Regions from separate parts of the Ligilactobacillus faecis genome, predicted to be linked through region 1. Evidence: a T-box and tRNA genes for the amino acid it is inferred to sense, from the RefSeq annotation. Region 1 holds a T-box; the other holds one or more tRNA genes.
What was found. The T-box of region 1 lies ahead of QFX10_RS10550 (valine--tRNA ligase). A T-box ahead of a tRNA ligase gene usually reads a tRNA of that ligase, here a tRNA-Val.
Positions count from the first base shown of each region.

Region 1 (10,659 bases):
AGTTGAAGCCAAACCTAAACGGTAAACAACGTTGTCTAAGCGACGTTCTAATAAGATCATGAAGTTATCACCGTGCTTACCTTCGCGGATCTTACCAGCCTTTAAGAAAAGGTTAGCAAATTGGCGTTCAGATAAACCGTATGTCATACGAAGCTTTTGCTTTTCGCGCAATTGAAGACCGTATTCTGATAACTTACGACGGTTGTTTTGGCCGTGTTGACCTGGTGCGTATGGACGACGAGCTAATTCTTTACCTGTACCGGAAAGAGAGATCCCTAAACGACGGGAAACTTTCCAGGAAGGACCTGTATAACGAGACATTAAAAATTCCTCCAATAATTTGTTTGGAGTAAAATAATGTGTGAGTTTAGTATTCGTGCATTTCATTTTGCGACTTTCACCCTTGCAGCCGAAGGGGTACTGGTACGGACCAAATTGGCAATGAAATGTTGACGAGCTTACCGCTCACCGCTGCATTATTTTACACAAACGCTATTTTAACAAGAGCATCACTAACTGTCAAGCCTAGTATAGGCAAAAAACAAGAAATAGGATATAATCGATTTAGAAAAAATTAATAAATAAGGTCATGTTAGATCAGGGGATGATTTGATGTTAAAAAGATATAGTTTAGTATTTTTAGTTATTTTAGCAATAATGATATTGTTACCACAAACAACTCTAGCAGCTAAAAAATCGGCGCCTAAATGGCAAAAAGCCACTGAACCACTTAGTTTTCCGATCTTGATGTATCATAGTATCGAAAATAAGCCGGGAAATAGGCTATGTGTCCCACCTGAGCAACTTGAGCAACAGCTGAAATATTTACACGATAATGGCTACTACACTTTGACACCAGCTGAAGCCTATAAAGCTTTGACTGAAAATAAACGTCCGCGTGGCCACAAAAAAATGGTTTTAGTCAGTTTTGATGATGGTTATGAAGACAATTACACCAATGCGTGGCCGCTTTTAAAAAAATATCAGATTCGGGCCACGATCGCTTTGATCACAAGCAAAGTTGGAACTCCAGGTATGTTGACATTAGAACAAATCAAACATTTACAAAAAAGTAAATGGATCACCTTCGTCAGCCATACCCAAAATCATCAAGAATTAAATCGCTTGAATGAAGCTGAGCAACAAAATGAACTGCAAGCTTCCAAAGATTGGTTCAAGCAGACTTTGCAACATAAGACGGACTTTTTAGTTTATCCTGTCGGCCGTTATAACGAGATCTCAACGACTTTAGCACAAAAAGTCGGTTATAAACTAGCTTTAACAACGCAACCAGGTCTAGCTACAAAGGCGCAAGGATTGTATGAATTACACCGCCAACGAGTCGTACCAGATATGTCACTTGAAGCTTTTTCGAGTCTATTGACTAAATAACAATAAAAGCACTGGAGCTCCAGTGCTTTTATTGTTATTTAGTAGTCGTTAGGATCAGCTGACCTTGGTCCATATTCGTCCATCTGGCTATCACGATAGTCCCACCATTCGTTTTCATAACCGACAAAACCTGCTTTTACCATAGCTTCATTTAAGATCGTATAGTATTTTTTGGCAGCGCCTGTGTGTGGGTATGTTCGTGAAGCTGCCGGCGAAAAATCGTCAAAGGCAGTTGGCATGGGAAGATCATTTCCATTTGCGTCGGTCAAAGTCAAGTCAAAAGTTACGCCTTTTTGATGACTGAAATTTGGATCTGGTGGCGCCACAAAGTTGGGGTCAGGATAAACTTCGAATAAACGTTTTTGAGCAGTTACGGGACGATAAGCATCCCAAACTTTAAGACGATAACCTTTTGCTTTGACAAGTGCGCTAGCTTTAGCTAATTTATGAGCTGTGCCAGTACGAGCGATCGCAGTTGTAAAGTCATAGATGACTTGATGCGTAAAATTATCTGAAGTAGCGTACTTAAGATCAACGAGAATATCAGGATCAAGTTTTTGAATGTTAGTAAAGCCTTGAAGTTCTTCTTGCATTAAAGATCCCACCTTTCAAAGATCAGAGATGTTTCATTAAAGTTTGAGCAAATTCGCATAAAGTAGCTTCGTCTTCAGCTGTGAAACGGTCAAAACTAGGCGAATCGATATCTAAAACACCAAAAGGACGTTCACCTTTAAAAAGTGGGATCACAAGCTCAGAATTTGAAGCAGAGTCACAAGCGATATGCCCTTTGAACTCGTGTACGTTTGCGATCCGTAAACATTTTTGTTGTTTAAAGGCTGTTCCACAGACACCTTGACCGTTTTTGATGTGCATGCAAGCGACCTTGCCTTGGAAAGGTCCTAAAACGAGTTCATCGGTCTGTTCATGGTAAAGATAAAACCCGACCCAATTGACATCAGCTAGCGCCTCGTTTAAAAGTGCTGAAGCGTTAGCGAGATTAGCGATTTGGTCAGTTTCGTTATACAAAAGAGCATCTAATTGTTCAGCTAAAAGTGACATAAAAAAATACTACGGGCCGTCTTTATTTGAAAAAACGTAGTGTCCTTTCTTTAAATTTGAGATAAAGCTTCTTTTCCTTACGGCCAAGCTTTCTTCAAGGAAAAGATCGTCTACGACCTTTTGATCGTTAAACCTGTATCAAAGATAGTAACTATGTTATAATTAAGAATAAATTTTAAACGTATTTGCTGATAAGAGCAAGTTATAACAGTGAGTAATTTTACAAGGGTGGGAATCAGATGGTAGTAGTTTTAGTTGCGATCGTTTTGGTTGCAGTAGCAATCTATGCAACGATACTTTTTTTACAGCGATCTTATGACGAGCGGATCGTAGCAGCCAAAAACGAGATAGAAAAGCTAGTTGAAACGCCGTTAGAAGCTGAATTGACAGCAGTCGAGGCTTTGAATTTATCGGGTGATAGCTTAGAAGAATTTACAAAAGTCAAACATGATTACCATGCTTTGATCAATCAACAATTGCCTGAATTATCTGAACATTTGAATGAACTACAAGCCAAGGTGCAGGGATACCAACTCGTAAAACTTACGAGCCCATTAAAAGCACGGGAGCAACAAGTTGCAGTCGCTAAGGCGCAATATGACGAATTAAAAGCAACTTTAGTTGAACTCAAACAAACAGCTGAAGTCCATAAAAAGGCGATCACCGAACGTAAAGAAGAGTATCAAGCGATCCGCAGGACGTTATTAGCGAAGAACTTTTCTTATGGTCCAAGCATCGATAAACTTGAAGAAGAGTTGAGCGCCTTAGAAAAAGATTTTGACAAATATGCTCAAGTTACACAAGCTGGCGATTTTGTCAGTTCAAATGAGTTATTGCGTTCGTTAGAACAAAAGACAAGTGTCTTAAAGATCGCACTCAAAAAATTACCGCCCATCTACCGTAATTTAAAAAATGTTTTCCCTGAACAACTCACTGAATTAAAAACAGGCCTTGCACAACTGACAAAAGAAAAATATGCCTTTAAAGAGGATGTTGCCCAAAAAATCACGCAAATCGAAAAGCTACTTCAAGAAGATGAAGCTTATTTAAAAGCTGCTGATGTTCCTAAGGCAGAGGCGTGTGACCAAGAACTAGCTGAGTTGATCGATTCAGCGTATGAAGTAATGGAAAATGAATACGAAGCTAAAGTAAAAGTTACACGCCAAGAAGAGCATTTTGCTGAGTTTTTAAAACATGCCAAGCATCAAGAAAAAGAACTTTTGATCGAATTAGATCGGTTAAGTCAAAATTATACTTTGAATCATAATGAACTAGAAGATGCTCATGCTTTAGATGAGCAATTAAAAGCGATCAGCCAGCGTTTTGAGGCTTATTTAGCTGCCAAAGATAAGCGACCTGTAGTTTATAGTCAGATCTTGGCAGAACAAACTAAAGATCTAGAGAGTTTGACCAAACTCGAAGAAGAGCAAAAGCAGATCAGCGAAAGTGTTTCTGACCTTTTTGAAGAAGAAAAAGAAGCGGTTGCTGCTGTGCAAGGTTTTGATAATGATATCCACCGTTTGAAACGTGAAGTTGAGAATTTGAATTTACCAGGGCTACCAAGCGATTATGTCGAATACTTCTTCAAAGTTGGAGATGAGATCGAGCAACTCGATCGCGATCTTAACAAGATCCAACTTGATATGGAACAGATTGCACATGATCTGATCAACACGCAATCAGATCTAGATGTTTTGGCGCAAAAAACGCAAGAGATCATTGATAGTTCAGCTTTGACAGAAGAGATGTTGCAGTATGCTAATCGTTATCGAAACAAGTATCCTGAAGTTGCTGCAGCTTATGCCCAAGCGTATGAATTATTTGCGCGTGAGTACGATTATATGAGTGCTCTAGATACGATCTCAGAAGCTTTAGAGACTGTTGAACCTGGTTGCTACAAGCGGATCGAAAACAATTATAAAGACAGTGCTCAAAGACGTGCTGTTGTTTAGAGCGGACCTGTCGTTTACGGCAGGTCTTTCTTGTAATGATGATTGTTTCATTTTAGAGCAGATGTTATAATTTCAATGAAAGAATTTGAGGACTAAAGTTGAGTTGCATAACTTAGCTTTAGTCCTTATAATTTGTAAGTATGAGTCTTAATTGAAAGCAAGTAGAAGGGGTAATTATGATATATTTTGACAATAGTGCAACGACCAAAGTTTTACCAGAGGTCTTGGCTGCTTATACTAAGGTCAGCCAAGATATTTGGGGCAACCCTTCTTCGTTGCATAAGTTAGGTGAAAATGCCTTTGATCTTTTAGAACAAGCCAGACAGCAGATCGCCACGCTTTTAGGCTGTCAAAGTGATGAAGTTTTTTTTACAAGTGGTGGAACTGAGAGTGATAACTGGGCCTTAAAGGGAACTGCACTCGAAAAAAGGATCTACGGCAAGCATTTGATCACGACAGCGGTCGAACATCCAGCGGTGATCAATTCGATGAAGCAGTTAGAAAAGTTAGGCTTTGAAGTAACTTATCTTCCAGTCGATCAAAACGGGCAGATCGCGCTTGCTGATCTGAAACAAGCTTTGCGAAAAGATACGATCTTAGTTTCTGTCATGGCTGTTAATAATGAAGTGGGGACGATCCAGCCTATCACTGAGATCGCTGAAATTTTACAAGGCTATCCTAAAATTCATTTTCATGTTGATGCAGTTCAAGCGATCGGCAAAGTCGAGACTTCGTTTATTATGAACGAACGCGTTGATCTAGTGACTTTATCGGGACATAAATTTCATGCACCTCGTGGTGTTGGAGTCTTATATAAAAAGCGTGGGCGCAAGCTAGCACCTTTGATCACTGGTGGAGGGCAAGAAAAAAACTTGCGTAGTAGTACAGAAAATCTACCAGCGATCGTAGCGATGGCCAAGGCCTTACGCTTATTGCTTGCAGATCAAGCTAAAAATGTCGCTTTAGAAGCACAGATCAAAGAAAAGCTCTACACACACCTTAAGCAATATGATAAGGTGACAATCTTTTCAGGCAACGATGCTAACTTTGCTCCCCATATCCTTTGTTTTGCGATCGCTGGTGTGCGCGGTGAGACGATCGTACATGCGTTTGAAGATAAAGGGATCTATTTATCAACGACGAGCGCATGTTCTTCGAAAAAAGGCCAAGTCTCGTCAACATTACATGCCATGAATGTCGATGAAAAGATCGCGACCTCGGCTGTTAGAGTCAGCTTAGATGAACAAAACACGTTAGCTCAAGCAGATGAATTTATCGCTGTTTTTGATGAATTATACCAAAAATTTTTAAAGATCAATTCTTAAAAAGAGAAAGGAAGCAAAATGCAATATACAGAGATCATGGTTCGTTACGGCGAACTTTCAACTAAAGGCAAAAATCGCCAGAATTTTATCGATCGCTTAGGCTTTAATGTGCGCCAAGCATTACATGACTTTCCAGCTTTAGTTATCAAAGCTCATCGCGATCGGATGCACATCCAATTGAACGGTGAAGATGCAACGCCAGTTATGGCTCGTTTGAGTCAAGTTTTTGGGATCCAAAATTTTTCACCTTCGATCCGCGTTGAACGTGATGTTGAAAAAGTCAAAGAAGTCGCAGCTCAAATGTTAGCAGAAAAATATCATGAAGGTCTAACGTTTAAGATCAATACACGTCGTTCTGATCACAATTTCCAATATGATACAAACGAGCTCAATGATATGCTAGGTGGGCATATTTTGAAAAATGTCTCTGGCATCAAAGTCAAAATGAAAGCTCCTGATATTACTTTGCGTGTTGAAGTACGGGTAAATGGGATCTATCTTTCATATGAAACTTTTGATGGTGCAGGTGGTTTACCTGTTGGGACGGCTGGTAAAGCTGTTTTGATGCTTTCTGGTGGGATCGATTCACCAGTTGCTGGGTATTTAGCGATGAAACGCGGTGTTGATATCGAGATGGTCCACTTCTTTAGCCCCCCTTATACAAGCGAACAGGCTTTGAACAAGGCTAAAGAACTGACTGCTAAGTTGACACCTTATGTCGGTAAGATCCAATTTATTGCAGTACCATTTACTGAGATCCAAGAAACGATCAAGGAAAAAGTTCCTTCTGGTTATTTGATGACGCTCCAACGGCGTTTTATGTTACGTTTAAGTGAGTTGATCGCAAGAAAAAGAAATGGTCTAGCGATCTTTAACGGTGAAGCTTTAGGACAAGTTGCTTCACAAACACTTGAAAGTATGGCAGCGATCAATGATGTTACTACGATGCCAGTTTTAAGACCTGTCGTTTCGATGGATAAAAATGAGATCATCAAGATCGCACAAGATATCGATACTTTTGATCTTTCGATCCAACCATTTGAAGATTGTTGTACTGTTTTTGCTCCACCAGCACCAAAAACAAAACCAAAGATCGATAAAGCCCGTTACTACGAAGAACGTTTAGACGTTAATGGTTTGATCGAACGTGCTTTAGCTGGGATCGAAGTCTCCGAGATCAAGATCGGAGACGAATTTATGCATGGAAAACAAGAAGCCTTTGCGGATCTCTTGTAAAAGTGCTTGACGTTCTCTAAACGACAAGCTAAAATACACCTATAAGCTTTGAACAAGAGGTCTTGTTAAAGAAGATGTTTGCAGAGAGAAGCGGGGCGGTGGAACGTTTCAACATTTAGACAAGATGTAGCTTGTGAGCTGTCATACTGAAACTAAGTAAGTACGACCGGATATCTATTCGTTAACCAAGATATTAAAGAGGGGTAAAAGCCCAATTTAGGTGGTACCACGGCACTGTCGTCCTAAGCGGATGGCGGTGCTTTTTTATTGTGATAGATCTGGTCAAAGAAAGGAAGGAAACAATGGCAAAAGAGCTTGAAATGTCAACGAAGTACGATCCAAGTCAAGTTGAACCTGGACGTTACCAACAATGGGTCGAAGCTGGACTCTTTAAACCAAGTGGTGATCAAAAAGCAAAACCTTATTCGATCGTGATCCCCCCACCAAATGTTACTGGGAAATTACACTTAGGCCATGCCTGGGATACAACGTTACAAGATATGTTGATCCGCCAAAAACGTATGCAAGGATTTGATACTTTATGGCTTCCAGGGATGGATCATGCAGGGATCGCGACTCAAGCTAAAGTTGAAGCACGCTTAGCTGAAGAAGGGATCTCACGTTATGATCTTGGACGTGAAAAATTTATCGAAAAAGTTTGGGAATGGAAAGGTGAATACGCTGATATTATCCATGCTCAATGGGCTAAATTAGGTCTTTCGCTTGACTATGAGCGCGAACGTTTTACCTTAGACGAAGGTCTTTCCAAAGCTGTGCGTCGAGTCTTTGTCAAATTATATGAGAAAGGCTTGATCTACCGTGGTGAATATATCATCAACTGGGATCCAAAAGCGCGGACAGCTTTATCTGATATCGAAGTTATCCACCAAGATGATGAAGGTGCATTTTACCATGTCAAATATCCATTTGTTGATGGAACGACATTTAACGGTAAGGATTATATCGAGATCGCAACGACTCGTCCAGAAACGATGATGGGTGACGTCGCAGTTGCAGTCAATCCAAAAGATGAGCGCTATCAAGAGTTGATCGGCAAAGAAGTTTTACTTCCATTGCAAGGACGTCATATTCCGATCATTGCTGACCAATATGTTGATCCTGAGTTTGGGACTGGGATGGTCAAGATCACGCCAGCCCACGACCCAAATGACTTTGAAGTTGGAAACCGTCATGATCTTGAACGAATCAATACGATGAATGACGACGGTACGATGAACGAACGTGCTGGTAAATATAATGGTATGGATCGTTTTGAAGCTCGCAAAGCGATCGTTAAAGATCTTGAAGAACAAGGTTATATGTTGAATATCGAAAAGATCACACATAGCGTAGGCCATTCAGAAAGAACGGGTGTCCCAGTTGAAGCTCGTCTGTCTACCCAGTGGTTTGTGAAGATGAAACCTTTAGCAGAACAAGCTTTAGCTAACCAAAAAGGTGACGATCGGGTCGATTTTGTGCCAGAACGATTTGAGAAGACATTTACACAATGGATGGAAAATGTGCATGATTGGGTCATTTCACGGCAGTTATGGTGGGGCCACCAGATCCCAGCTTGGTATAACAAAAAAACAGGTGAAACTTATGTTGGGGAAGAAGCGCCAGCTGATATCGAAAATTGGGAACAAGATCCAGATGTATTAGACACATGGTTCTCCAGTGCCTTATGGCCATTTTCAACGATGGGTTGGCCAGATACAGAAGCACCTGATTTCAAACGTTATTTCCCAACTAATACATTAGTTACAGGGTATGATATCATCTTCTTTTGGGTCTCACGGATGATCTTCCAAAGTGTTGAATTTACTGGGCGTCGTCCGTTTAAGGATGTTTTGATCCACGGCTTGATCCGAGATGAACAAGGACGTAAGATGAGTAAATCACTTGGAAACGGGATCGATCCGATGGATGTGATCGATAAATATGGCGCTGATGCTTTGCGTTGGTTCTTATCAAATGGTTCTGCACCAGGGCAAGATGTTCGTTTCTCATATACAAAGATGGATGCCGCTTGGAACTTCATCAATAAGATCTGGAATGCGAGTCGTTTTGTGATCATGAACTTAGATGAACAAACAACGGCAACGTTACCAGCACATTCTGAATGGCAGTTAGCTGATAAGTGGATCTTAAGTCGTTTAAATGATGTTGTTAAAGAAGTTACACGTCTTTTTGATAACTTTGAATTTGGTGAAGCTGGGCGCGCTTTATATAACTTCATCTGGAATGATTTTTGTGATTGGTATATCGAAATGGCTAAAGAAAACTTGACTGGGGATGATGCTAAGGCTAAAGCTAATACGCAAAATATCTTATGCTATGTCTTAGACCAAACCTTGCGTCTTTTACATCCGATCATGCCATTTGTGACAGAACAGATCTGGTTAACGATGCCACATGAAGGACGCTCACTTGTAACAGCGGCTTATCCAGTGGAACACCCTGAATTTGACGATCAAGTTGCTGAAGAGCAAATGGAAAACTTGATCGAATTGATCAAAGCTGTGCGAAATAACCGGGCAGAAGTCAATGCTCCAATGTCTTCTGCGATCGATATTTTGATCAAGACGACTTCTGAAACGACAAAAGCAGTCTTTGAAAATAACAAAGAATATATCGAACGTTTCTGTCATCCAAAAGAACTTGTGATTTCAGCAGATGTCAAAGCACCTGCGTTAGCAATGACTTCGGTGATCACTGGAGCAGAAGTTTACTTACCGTTGGCAGATTTGATCGATCTAAACGAAGAGATCGCTCGTTTGCAAAAAGAAGCACAAAAACTTGAAAGTGAAGTTATGCGGGGAGAAAAGAAACTCGGTAACGAACGGTTTGTTCAAAATGCACCGGCGGAAGTCGTAGCAAAAGAAAAAGAAAAGCTTGCTGGTTATCGTGATAAGCTCGAAGCTACAAATGAACGGATCGAAGTTTTAAAAGCACAAGTTGATTAATAAAAAAGGCGACCGTTTGGGCGCCTTTTTTATTAGAGGCAAGAAAGGAAAAAAGATGGCAGTTAAAACGTATGCAGAGGCTTTAGCTTTTATTCATGGAAGACGAAAATTTACTAAAGATCCTAGTCTGGAACGTATGCGGCGTTTTGCCCATTATTTAGGTGACCCGCAAAAAAAGACACGTTTTGTCCACGTAACGGGAACAAACGGTAAGGGATCGACAGTAGCTTATTTAAGTAAACTTTTGCAAGCTCATGGTCTTGAAGTCGGGACTTTTACCTCACCTTATATCACGCGTTTCAATGAACGGATCCGTTTAAATGGACGAGATATTCCCGACGAGATACTAGTTGAATTAGTTCAGCGTCTTGAACCAGTTGTTTTACGGTTAGACCAAGAGTATGATGGGCAAGGACCAAAAGAATTTGAAGTCGTAACGATGTTGATGTTTTTATATTTTGCCAAAGTTCAGCCTGATTATGCGCTTGTTGAAGTCGGGATCGGGGGGACGTATGATTCGACGAATATTTTGACACCTGAATTAGCAGTGATCACTTCTGTTTCGTATGATCACATGCAGATCTTAGGTGATTCACTGACACAGATCGCAACAGCTAAAGCGGGGATCATTAAAGCTAACAAACCTGTTGTGATCGGGAAGATGGCCGAAGAGAGCTTAGCTGTGATCGAAAAAAGAGCCAAAGAAATGGGGGCGCCTTATTATCGAGC
Region 1 covers NZ_CP123639.1:2,304,494-2,315,152, reverse strand. The annotation lists gene rpsD (30S ribosomal protein S4) at 1-321, opposite strand, end outside; gene QFX10_RS10580 (polysaccharide deacetylase family protein) at 613-1,392, shown strand; gene QFX10_RS10575 (M15 family metallopeptidase) at 1,431-1,985, opposite strand; gene QFX10_RS10570 (GAF domain-containing protein) at 2,008-2,451, opposite strand; gene ezrA (septation ring formation regulator EzrA) at 2,691-4,403, shown strand; gene QFX10_RS10560 (cysteine desulfurase family protein) at 4,580-5,728, shown strand; gene thiI (tRNA uracil 4-sulfurtransferase ThiI) at 5,747-6,964, shown strand; T-box leader at 7,004-7,212, shown strand; gene QFX10_RS10550 (valine--tRNA ligase) at 7,267-9,930, shown strand; gene QFX10_RS10545 (bifunctional folylpolyglutamate synthase/dihydrofolate synthase) at 9,986-10,659, shown strand, end outside.

Region 2 (10,659 bases), 200 kb from region 1:
AAAACCCTGTTGTCAGAGAAGAAAGTGCATGAGAGTAACTGTTCATGTTTCGACGGTATCTGACCAGAAAGCCACGGCTAACTACGTGCCAGCAGCCGCGGTAATACGTAGGTGGCAAGCGTTATCCGGATTTATTGGGCGTAAAGGGAACGCAGGCGGTCTTTTAAGTCTGATGTGAAAGCCTTCGGCTTAACCGGAGTAGTGCATTGGAAACTGGGAGACTTGAGTGCAGAAGAGGAGAGTGGAACTCCATGTGTAGCGGTGAAATGCGTAGATATATGGAAGAACACCAGTGGCGAAAGCGGCTCTCTGGTCTGTAACTGACGCTGAGGTTCGAAAGCGTGGGTAGCAAACAGGATTAGATACCCTGGTAGTCCACGCCGTAAACGATGAATGCTAAGTGTTGGAGGGTTTCCGCCCTTCAGTGCTGCAGTTAACACAATAAGCATTCCGCCTGGGGAGTACGACCGCAAGGTTGAAACTCAAAGGAATTGACGGGGGCCCGCACAAGCGGTGGAGCATGTGGTTTAATTCGAAGCAACGCGAAGAACCTTACCAGGTCTTGACATCTTCTGACAATCCTAGAGATAGGACTTTTTCTTCGGAAACAGAATGACAGGTGGTGCATGGTTGTCGTCAGCTCGTGTCGTGAGATGTTGGGTTAAGTCCCGCAACGAGCGCAACCCTTGTTGTTAGTTGCCAGCATTTAGTTGGGCACTCTAGCAAGACTGCCGGTGACAAACCGGAGGAAGGTGGGGATGACGTCAAATCATCATGCCCCTTATGACCTGGGCTACACACGTGCTACAATGGACGGTACAACGAGTCGCAAGACCGCGAGGTTTAGCAAATCTCTTAAAGCCGTTCTCAGTTCGGATTGTAGGCTGCAACTCGCCTACATGAAGTCGGAATCGCTAGTAATCGCGGATCAGCATGCCGCGGTGAATACGTTCCCGGGCCTTGTACACACCGCCCGTCACACCATGAGAGTTTGTAACACCCAAAGCCGGTGGGGTAACCTTTTGGAGCCAGCCGTCTAAGGTGGGACAGATGATTGGGGTGAAGTCGTAACAAGGTAGCCGTAGGAGAACCTGCGGCTGGATCACCTCCTTTCTAAGGATATTACGGAAACCTGCACTTTATCTGAAACTTTGTTTAGTTTTGAGAGGTCTACTCTCAAACTTGTTCTTTGAAAACTAGATAATATCTTTTATTTCTTTGTTAATTAAAATAACCGAGAACACCGCGTTTTAAAGAGTTTAAAACAAATTAGTTTGTATCGCTAAACTCATAACCATTATCGTAAGATAATTTAGGTTAAGTTATTAAGGGCGCATGGTGGATGCCTTGGCACTAGGAGCCGATGAAGGACGTGACTAACTGCGATATGCTTCGGGGAGTTGTAAGTAAACTGTGATCCGGAGATCTCCGAATGGGGAAACCCAATAGGTTTTATCGCCTATTATCGCTGAGTGAATACATAGCTCAGTTGAAGGTAGACGCGGGGAACTGAAACATCTAAGTACCCGCAGGAAGAGAAAGAAAATTCGATTCCCTGAGTAGCGGCGAGCGAAAAGGGAACAGCCCAAACCAAGAAGCTTGCTTCTTGGGGTTGTAGGACTGAACATTTGAGTTACCAAGAAACGAAGTAGTTGAATGATCTGGGAAGATCAGCCAGAGAAGGTGATAGCCCTGTAAGCGAAACTTCGTTTCCTCAGTTCAGGATCCTGAGTACGGCGGAACACGTGAAACTCCGTCGGAATCCGGGAGGACCATCTCCCAAGGCTAAATACTCCCTAGTGACCGATAGTGAACCAGTACCGTGAGGGAAAGGTGAAAAGCACCCCGGGAGGGGAGTGAAATAGTTCCTGAAACCATGTGCCTACAAGTAGTCAGAGCCCGTTAATGGGTGATGGCGTGCCTTTTGTAGAATGAACCGGCGAGTTACGTTAGCGTGCGAGGTTAAGGCGAAAAGGCCGGAGCCGTAGCGAAAGCGAGTCTGAATAGGGCGTTTGAGTACGTTGACGTAGACCCGAAACCAGGTGACCTACCCATGTCCAGGTTGAAGGTGCGGTAAGACGCACTGGAGGACCGAACCCGTGTATGTTGAAAAATGCTGGGATGAGGTGTGGGTAGAGGTGAAATTCCAAACGAACTTGGAGATAGCTGGTTCTCTCCGAAATAGCTTTAGGGCTAGCCTCGGAGTTAAGGATCGTGGAGGTAGAGCACTGTTTGGACTAGGGGCCCGTCTTGGGTTACTGAATTCAGATAAACTCCGAATGCCACAGATCTATATCCGGGAGTCAGACTGCGAGTGATAAGATCCGTAGTCGAAAGGGAAACAGCCCAGACCACCGATTAAGGTCCCTAAATATGTGTTAAGTGGAAAAGGATGTGGAATTGCACAGACAACTAGGATGTTGGCTTAGAAGCAGCCACCATTTAAAGAGTGCGTAATAGCTCACTAGTCGAGTGATCCTGCGCCGAAAATGTAACGGGGCTAAACACATTACCGAAATCGTGGATGCAACTTAGTTGCATGGTAGGAGAGCGTTCTAAGGGCAACGAAGCTAGACCGTAAGGACTGGTGGAGCGCTTAGAAGTGAGAATGCCGGTATGAGTAGCGAAAGATCAGTGAGAATCTGGTCCACCGTATGACTAAGGTTTCCTGGGGAAGGCTCGTCCTCCCAGGGTTAGTCGGGACCTAAGCCGAGGCCGAGAGGCGTAGGCGATGGATAACAGGTTGAGATTCCTGTACTGGTCTGATCTGTTTGAACGATGGAGGGACGCAGGAGGCTAGAGATGCGTGCTGTTGGATATGCACGTCCAAGCAATAAGTCTGTTAAAGAGTCAAATGCTTTTTAGCTTAAGGACAAGTTGTGATGGGGAGCGAAATTAAAGTAGCGAAGTGATCGATGTCACACTGCCGAGAAAAGCTTCTAGTTAGGATCAGACCACCCGTACCGCAAACCGACACAGGTAGTCGAGGCGAGTAGCCTCAGGTGAGCGAGAGAACTCTCGTTAAGGAACTCGGCAAAATGACCCCGTAACTTCGGGAGAAGGGGTGCTGCACAATGTGCAGCCGCAGTGAATAGGCCCAGGCGACTGTTTATCAAAAACACAGGTTTCTGCAAAATCGTAAGATGAAGTATAGGGGCTGACGCCTGCCCGGTGCTGGAAGGTTAAGAGGATGGGTTAGCACCCTCGGGTGCGAAGCTCAGAATTGAAGCCCCAGTAAACGGCGGCCGTAACTATAACGGTCCTAAGGTAGCGAAATTCCTTGTCGGGTAAGTTCCGACCCGCACGAAAGGCGTAACGATCTGGGCACTGTCTCAACGAGAGACTCGGTGAAATTATAATACCCGTGAAGATGCGGGTTACCCGCGACAGGACGGAAAGACCCCATGGAGCTTTACTGTAGCTTGATATTGGGTGTTTGTACAACTTGTACAGGATAGGTAGGAGCCGTTGAAGTCGGAACGCTAGTTTCGATCGAGGCGCTGGTGGGATACTACCCTCGTTGTATGAACACTCTAACCCTCATCACTGATCGTGATGGGAGACAGTGTCAGGTGGGCAGTTTGACTGGGGCGGTCGCCTCCTAAAAGGTAACGGAGGCGCCCAAAGGTTCCCTCAGAATGGTTGGAAATCATTCGCAGAGTGTAAAGGCATAAGGGAGCTTGACTGCGAGACCTACAAGTCGAGCAGGGACGAAAGTCGGGCTTAGTGATCCGGTGGTTCCGCATGGAAGGGCCATCGCTCAACGGATAAAAGCTACCCTGGGGATAACAGGCTTATCTCCCCCAAGAGTCCACATCGACGGGGAGGTTTGGCACCTCGATGTCGGCTCATCGCATCCTGGGGCTGTAGTCGGTCCCAAGGGTTGGGCTGTTCGCCCATTAAAGCGGTACGCGAGCTGGGTTCAGAACGTCGTGAGACAGTTCGGTCCCTATCCGTCGCGGGCGTAGGAAATTTGAGAGGATCTGTCCTTAGTACGAGAGGACCGGGATGGACATACCGCTGGTGTACCAGTTGTTCTGCCAAGGGCATCGCTGGGTAGCTATGTATGGATGAGATAAACGCTGAAAGCATCTAAGTGCGAAACTCACCTCGAGATAAGATTTCCCATTCCTTTATGGAAGTAAGACCCCTGAGAGATGATCAGGTAGATAGGATGGAAGTGGAAGTGCGGTGACGCATGGAGCGGACCATTACTAATCGGTCGAGGACTTAACCAAGTCAAAAACGCAGTTTTCGAGAAGAGAAGATATTGTCTAGTTTTGAGAGAACAAGGTTCTCAAAAAATAAGTGTGGTGGCGATAGCACAAAGGCTACACCTGTTCCCATTCCGAACACAGAAGTTAAGCTTTGTCACGCCGAGAGTAGTTAGGGGATCGCCCCTTGCGAGGGTAGGAAGTTGCCACGCTATCATTATGGAGGATTAGCTCAGTTGGGAGAGCGTCTGCCTTACAAGCAGAGGGTCACAGGTTCGAGCCCTGTATCCTCCATCATGAGTCGTTAGCTCAGTCGGTAGAGCATCTGACTTTTAATCAGAGGGTCGACAGTTCGAGCCTGTCACGACTCATAAAAAACATTTGACAATATTTTATAAATGTTATAGAATAATTAAGTCGCTTGTTTAGCGCCGACTTAGCTCAGCTGGCAGAGCATCTGATTTGTAATCAGAGGGTCGGAGGTTCGAATCCTCTAGTCGGCACCATTAATGCGGAAGTAGTTCAGTGGTAGAACACCACCTTGCCATGGTGGGGGTCGCGGGTTCGAATCCCGTCTTCCGCTTAGATCATTAAGATCTTGCCGGGGTGGCGGAACTGGCAGACGCACAGGACTTAAAATCCTGCGGTGAGTGATCACCGTACCGGTTCGATTCCGGTCCTCGGCATTAATTTAATATTATGCACCCATAGCGCAACTGGATAGAGTGTCTGACTACGAATCAGAAGGTTGCAGGTTCGACTCCTGCTGGGTGCATATATCGGGAAATAGCTCAGCTTGGTAGAGCACCTGGTTTGGGACCAGGGGGTCGCAGGTTCGAATCCTGTTTTCCCGATTGGACGAAAGTTCACCATATCGCGGTGTAGCTCAGCTGGCTAGAGCGTCCGGTTCATACCCGGGAGGTCGGGGGTTCGATCCCCTCCGCCGCGATTTACGTACTAGTGCCTCGGACCTTTAGCTCAGTTGGTCAGAGCAGACGGCTCATAACCGTCCGGTCGTAGGTTCGAGTCCTACAAGGTCCATATGATCTTTTTCATTGGATCAGAGTATGTAACAATTATTTATGGAGGATTACCCAAGTATGGCTGAAGGGAACGGTCTTGAAAACCGTCAGGTGGGTCAAACCACGCAAGAGTTCGAATCTCTTATCCTCCTTTTCATTATCGCGGGATGGAGCAGTCTGGTAGCTCGTCGGGCTCATAACCCGAAGGTCGTAGGTTCAAATCCTGCTCCCGCAATTATGGTCCTATGGTGTAGGGGTTATCACGCCTGCCTGTCACGCAGGAGATCACCGGTTCAAATCCGGTTAGGACCGTTAATATGGCTCGGTAGCTCAGTCGGTAGAGCAAAGGATTGAAGCTCCTTGTGTCGGCGGTTCGATTCCGTCCCGCGCCATTTAAGAATTTATGCGGGTGTAGTTTAGTGGTAAAACCACAGCCTTCCAAGCTGTTGTCGCGAGTTCGATTCTCGTCACCCGCTTATATGGGCCTATAGCTCAGCTGGTTAGAGCGCACGCCTGATAAGCGTGAGGTCGGTGGTTCGAGTCCACTTAGGCCCATCTTGGAGAAGTACTCAAGTGGCTGAAGAGGCGCCCCTGCTAAGGGTGTAGGTCGGTAACACGGCGCGAGGGTTCAAATCCCTCCTTCTCCGTTGAATTATGGCCCGTTGGTCAAGTGGTTAAGACACCGCCCTTTCACGGCGGTAACATGGGTTCAAATCCCGTACGGGTCATTTAAATATTTTTTCATTATCGCGGGATGGAGCAGTCTGGTAGCTCGTCGGGCTCATAACCCGAAGGTCGTAGGTTCAAATCCTGCTCCCGCAATTATGGTCCTATGGTGTAGGGGTTATCACGCCTGCCTGTCACGCAGGAGATCACCGGTTCAAATCCGGTTAGGACCGTTGTGACTTTATATTTTAGCTGCCGTAAGGTAGCTTTTTTTATGGAAGTTGCTAAAATTTTATTTTACAATACTAGGGACTTTTAGTATAATTAAGTTATTGTGATGGCGATAGTGGCGAAGTGGTTAACGCACCGGATTGTGGCTCCGGCACGCGTGGGTTCGATCCCCATCTATCGCCTTTGATGCCGGTGTGGCGGAATTGGCAGACGCGCTGGACTCAAAATCCAGTGTCCGTTGAGGACGTATCGGTTCGACCCCGATCACCGGTATTCATATATATTCTAAAAAGGACAAGGAAACTCACCCTTGTCCTTTTTTTATGTAATAATAATAAGTTGACTCAGGCTCTGCTTGTGATAGAATTAAAACGTTACAACTCACTCATTCCCGATAGGATTCACTATCTAGTGAAGATGCCTTGTAACCACAAATGATGAAATGGGGGAATCAAGAATGTCAGAAAGACATTTATTTACATCAGAATCAGTTTCTGAAGGACATCCAGATAAAATTGCTGATCAAATCAGTGATGCGATCTTAGACGCATTATTAGAAAAAGATCCGAATGCGCGTGTAGCGGCAGAAACAACAGTTACAACAGGTCTTGTAGTTGTTGTTGGTGAGATATCGACAAGTAAATATGTTGATATTCAAAAAGTCGTTCGTGATACGATCAAGGAAATCGGCTATACGGATGGAAAATACGGCTTTGACGGAGATAATTGTGCTGTCTTAACGGCTATCGATGAACAATCAGCTGATATTGCTCTGGGCGTTGATAATGCTCTTGAAACCAAAGAGGGCAAAACTGATCCGTTAGATCAAATCGGTGCCGGAGATCAAGGGTTGATGTTTGGTTATGCGATCAATGAAACGCCAGAATTGATGCCATTACCGATCGCCTTAAGTCATCGTTTGATGCGTAAGATCGCACAAGTTCGTAAAACTGGCGAGTTAAGTTATTTAGGACCTGACGCTAAAGCTCAAGTTACGGTCGAATACGATGATAACGGTGTACCAGTTCGTGTTGATACAGTTGTATTATCTACACAACATAGCGAAGATGTTGAACTTGATCAGATCCGTCAAGATATGTTAGAAAAAGTTATTTCGCAAGAGATACCAGCCGAGTTGTTAGATGAAAAAACGAAATACTTTATTAATCCGACCGGACGCTTTGTGATCGGCGGACCTCAAGGTGATGCTGGATTAACTGGTCGTAAGATCATTGTAGATACTTATGGAGGTTTTGCACATCACGGTGGTGGGGCTTTTTCTGGAAAAGATGCCACAAAAGTTGATCGCTCTGCTAGTTATGCTGCGCGCTATATCGCTAAAAATATCGTTGCAGCTGGGATCGCTTCTCGAGTTGAAGTTCAGATCGCCTATGCGATCGGTGTAGCTCAACCAGTTTCGATCTCAGTTGATACTTTTGGAACTTCTAAAGTAAGTGATGAACGTTTAGTTGAAGCGATCCGAAAAATATTTGATCTACGTCCAGCCGGGATCATTGAGATGCTTGATCTACGTCGTCCGATCTATAAGCAAACTGCTGCTTATGGTCACTTTGGAAGAACGGATATCGAGCTCCCATGGGAAAAGACAGATAAGGTAGACAGCTTAAACAAAGAATTAGGTTTAGCATAAATATTGGGTATCCGTCAACTGATATGGATATTCCTACAAACACTTCCTACAATAGAATTGTGGGGAGTGTTTTTTTACGCAAATATACAATCAATTCGTAAAAAGAAAAATTGTTGATTAGCAAAACCGTAACAACTTCGTTTTAAGAGTTTGATCTTTCGATTGATACCCTCCAAAGGACCATTGGAATATATTGAAGTTACGCTATTTATTAGATAGCTGCGATTTTTACGGAAAGTACGAATGGTCGTATCCATCTCTGTATTGGTGCGCTCATAACTATCAAGAACCTCATTCAAAGTAGTAATGTCTTTATTCTTCAAAGCTAAGGTAATATCTTGGTAAGTCTGATAAACTATTTTGAATTTAGAAAATTTATTGATGATCAAGTCGATCGCATTCTGTTGAGTCATATATTCATTGATTCCCCTAAGATAGACAACATTTTTAGGGTCGATCTCATCAGATTTTTTATGGAATAAACGCCACTGTGATTTGAGGATCTTATATTCTCGACTATGCTTATTGAGCGACCTAGTGAGAGCGATTCGACAACTGTCTAAAGCACGTCCGGCTAGCTGAACGATATGAAATCGATCAATAATAATCTTGGCATTCGGGAAAAGTCGTCGAATGAAACGCTGGTATTGAGCGTTTAAATCAATGACGACCGATTCCACTTGATCACGTTCAAACTTTGAGTAACGATTTTCAAAATAATTGATAATGGTAGAAGATAGTCTATCTGGGAGTTTAGCAACTAACCTATGAGTTTGTGCATCACAACAGATAAAAGAAGTTGTATTTTTAATCGAACGAAATTCATCAAAACAAAGATTCTTGGGCAAAACAGGTACTCGATATTGAGGTTTGATCCGTTCGACAATAGTTCTTCGAACACTACTAGCAGAGCAATGACAGATGCGAGCGATAAGTTCACCGTTCAAACCTTCCCTAGCTAATAACATGATCTGATTTTTTAGTTTACGAGAAAGAGTTTGATTAGGCTTAGTCAATTCAGAGGTCGCACCGAAAGTTGTGCGACAATTTTTACATTGATAGCGTTGTTTATGAAGGATCATTTCATAACGTATACCGTTTAAACTTGGTAAACGTACGTGAGCTTTAGCGAAACCATTTTTATTAACAGTGGCAAAGCCACAATTTCGACAACGGCTGATAGGATAAGATAGTACAGCTTTGATCAAAACTAATTTCTCTGTGCCATTATTTAAATTATCGATAACATCAATAACTTTGAGATTAGGGTCTTTAATATTTAGAAGTTTTAGTATACAATCGTTATGGGACATTTAAATTCTCTCCTTTACGTGGTTTGTGGTGAATTCATTGTATAATGAGAGGGCATTAAATGTCCTTTTTTTTGCGCAAAAAAACTGGTATGGAATTTTTCATCCATACCAGAAAGTGTATACCCTAAATATTTTAAATGAGCGCCTGTAAGAAGGACGCTCATTTTTATTTGCAAGAAATGTAAACTCTTACTTGGTGAGTGAAAAAGCTAGCATCAAAAGTCTTTTGAATATATAATCGAAGTATAGTTTTTATTATTTTAGTAATTATTTAAAATTGTAAGGAGGAGAAGCTTTGAAAAGCAGAAAGCAGCGGATCGATAGTCAAAAGCAACAGCTATTATCACAAAACCTTCGTTCTGTAAAAAGAGTGACAACTTATTTAGGAACAACATTTTTGATGGGGGCGGCAGGTTTTTCATTAAATAAAGAAAAAGCTCAAGCTGATACTGTTCAAGTTGATCAAAATAATATATCAAGTTTGAATAACACTACAACAAATAACACAAATAACACTACTTCAACTGCGTCTTCGGAGGTCTCGACAGTTACTACACCACAAACTGTTAATGTTCCTACAACTTATGCAAGTAACGTTCAAACATTCTTACAAAACATTGCTGGTTCTGCACAACAAGTAGCTCAACAAAGAGGTCTATATGCTTCTTTGATGATCGCACAAGCAGCACTTGAAAGTGGTTGGGGAGGAAGTTATCTTTCAACTTCTGCTTATAATTTGTTTGGAGTTAAATGGTCAGGTGCTGGTGCATATATCGAGTTGCCGACCCAAGAATATTATAATGGTTCGTACCAAACTGTTTATGATAAATTTCAACGTTATTCAAGTTATGCCGAATCATTAAATGGTTACGCTAATGTAATAACTTCTCGGTTCCCTAATTCGACTCGTGCTAATGCAGCAAATTATCAGATCGCAGCTCATAATCTTCGTAACGGAGTTTATGGTACATATGCAACTGCACCTGATTACGCTGAAAAACTGATCCGTGTGATCGAGACTTATAATTTAACAGCTTATGATATAGGTGGGCAAAGTCAAAGTACAGAAAATAATGTTCAAAGTCAACCACAACCTTCTGAGCAAGAAACACGACCCCAAACGACAGGGACTTATACAGTCAAGGCAGGCGACAACCTATATCGGATCGCATTAGCACACTCGATGAGTGTGCAAGCATTGAAGAGTTTGAATAACTTGAGTAGTAACATGATCTATGTCGGTCAAAGCTTAAAAGTCAGTGGTCAACCGCAAACATCAAACCAAAACCAAAATCAGACTCAAAGTCAACCACGACCTTCTGAGCAAGAAACACGACCACAAGCGACAGGGACTTATACAGTCAAGGCAGGCGATAACTTATATCGGATCGCATTAGCCCACTCGATGAGCGTGCAAGCATTGAAGAGTTTGAATAACTTGAGTAGTAACATGATCTATGTCGGTCAAAGCTTAAAAGTCAGTGGTCAGCCGCAAACATCAAACCAAAACCAAAATCAGACTCAAAGTCAACCACAACCTTCTGCTCAAGAAACACGACCAC
Region 2 covers NZ_CP123639.1:123,106-133,764, reverse strand. The annotation lists rRNA gene QFX10_RS00680 (16S ribosomal RNA) at 1-1,113, shown strand, start outside; rRNA gene QFX10_RS00675 (23S ribosomal RNA) at 1,316-4,238, shown strand; rRNA gene rrf (5S ribosomal RNA) at 4,310-4,426, shown strand; tRNA gene QFX10_RS00665 (tRNA-Val) at 4,436-4,508, shown strand; tRNA gene QFX10_RS00660 (tRNA-Lys) at 4,513-4,585, shown strand; tRNA gene QFX10_RS00655 (tRNA-Thr) at 4,645-4,720, shown strand; tRNA gene QFX10_RS00650 (tRNA-Gly) at 4,726-4,797, shown strand; tRNA gene QFX10_RS00645 (tRNA-Leu) at 4,815-4,900, shown strand; tRNA gene QFX10_RS00640 (tRNA-Arg) at 4,916-4,989, shown strand; tRNA gene QFX10_RS00635 (tRNA-Pro) at 4,995-5,068, shown strand; tRNA gene QFX10_RS00630 (tRNA-Met) at 5,090-5,163, shown strand; tRNA gene QFX10_RS00625 (tRNA-Ile) at 5,182-5,255, shown strand; tRNA gene QFX10_RS00620 (tRNA-Ser) at 5,299-5,388, shown strand; tRNA gene QFX10_RS00615 (tRNA-Met) at 5,398-5,471, shown strand; tRNA gene QFX10_RS00610 (tRNA-Asp) at 5,476-5,548, shown strand; tRNA gene QFX10_RS00605 (tRNA-Phe) at 5,556-5,628, shown strand; tRNA gene QFX10_RS00600 (tRNA-Gly) at 5,642-5,712, shown strand; tRNA gene QFX10_RS00595 (tRNA-Ile) at 5,718-5,791, shown strand; tRNA gene QFX10_RS00590 (tRNA-Ser) at 5,796-5,883, shown strand; tRNA gene QFX10_RS00585 (tRNA-Glu) at 5,893-5,964, shown strand; tRNA gene QFX10_RS00580 (tRNA-Met) at 5,985-6,058, shown strand; tRNA gene QFX10_RS00575 (tRNA-Asp) at 6,063-6,135, shown strand; tRNA gene QFX10_RS00570 (tRNA-His) at 6,243-6,315, shown strand; tRNA gene QFX10_RS00565 (tRNA-Leu) at 6,322-6,406, shown strand; SMK box riboswitch at 6,503-6,593, shown strand; gene metK (methionine adenosyltransferase) at 6,591-7,784, shown strand; gene QFX10_RS00555 (ISL3 family transposase) at 7,859-9,097, opposite strand; gene QFX10_RS00550 (LysM peptidoglycan-binding domain-containing protein) at 9,393-10,659, shown strand, end outside.
Region 2: it encodes a tRNA-Val, which carries the amino acid that the T-box ahead of QFX10_RS10550 (valine--tRNA ligase) is inferred to sense. The anticodon was not compared.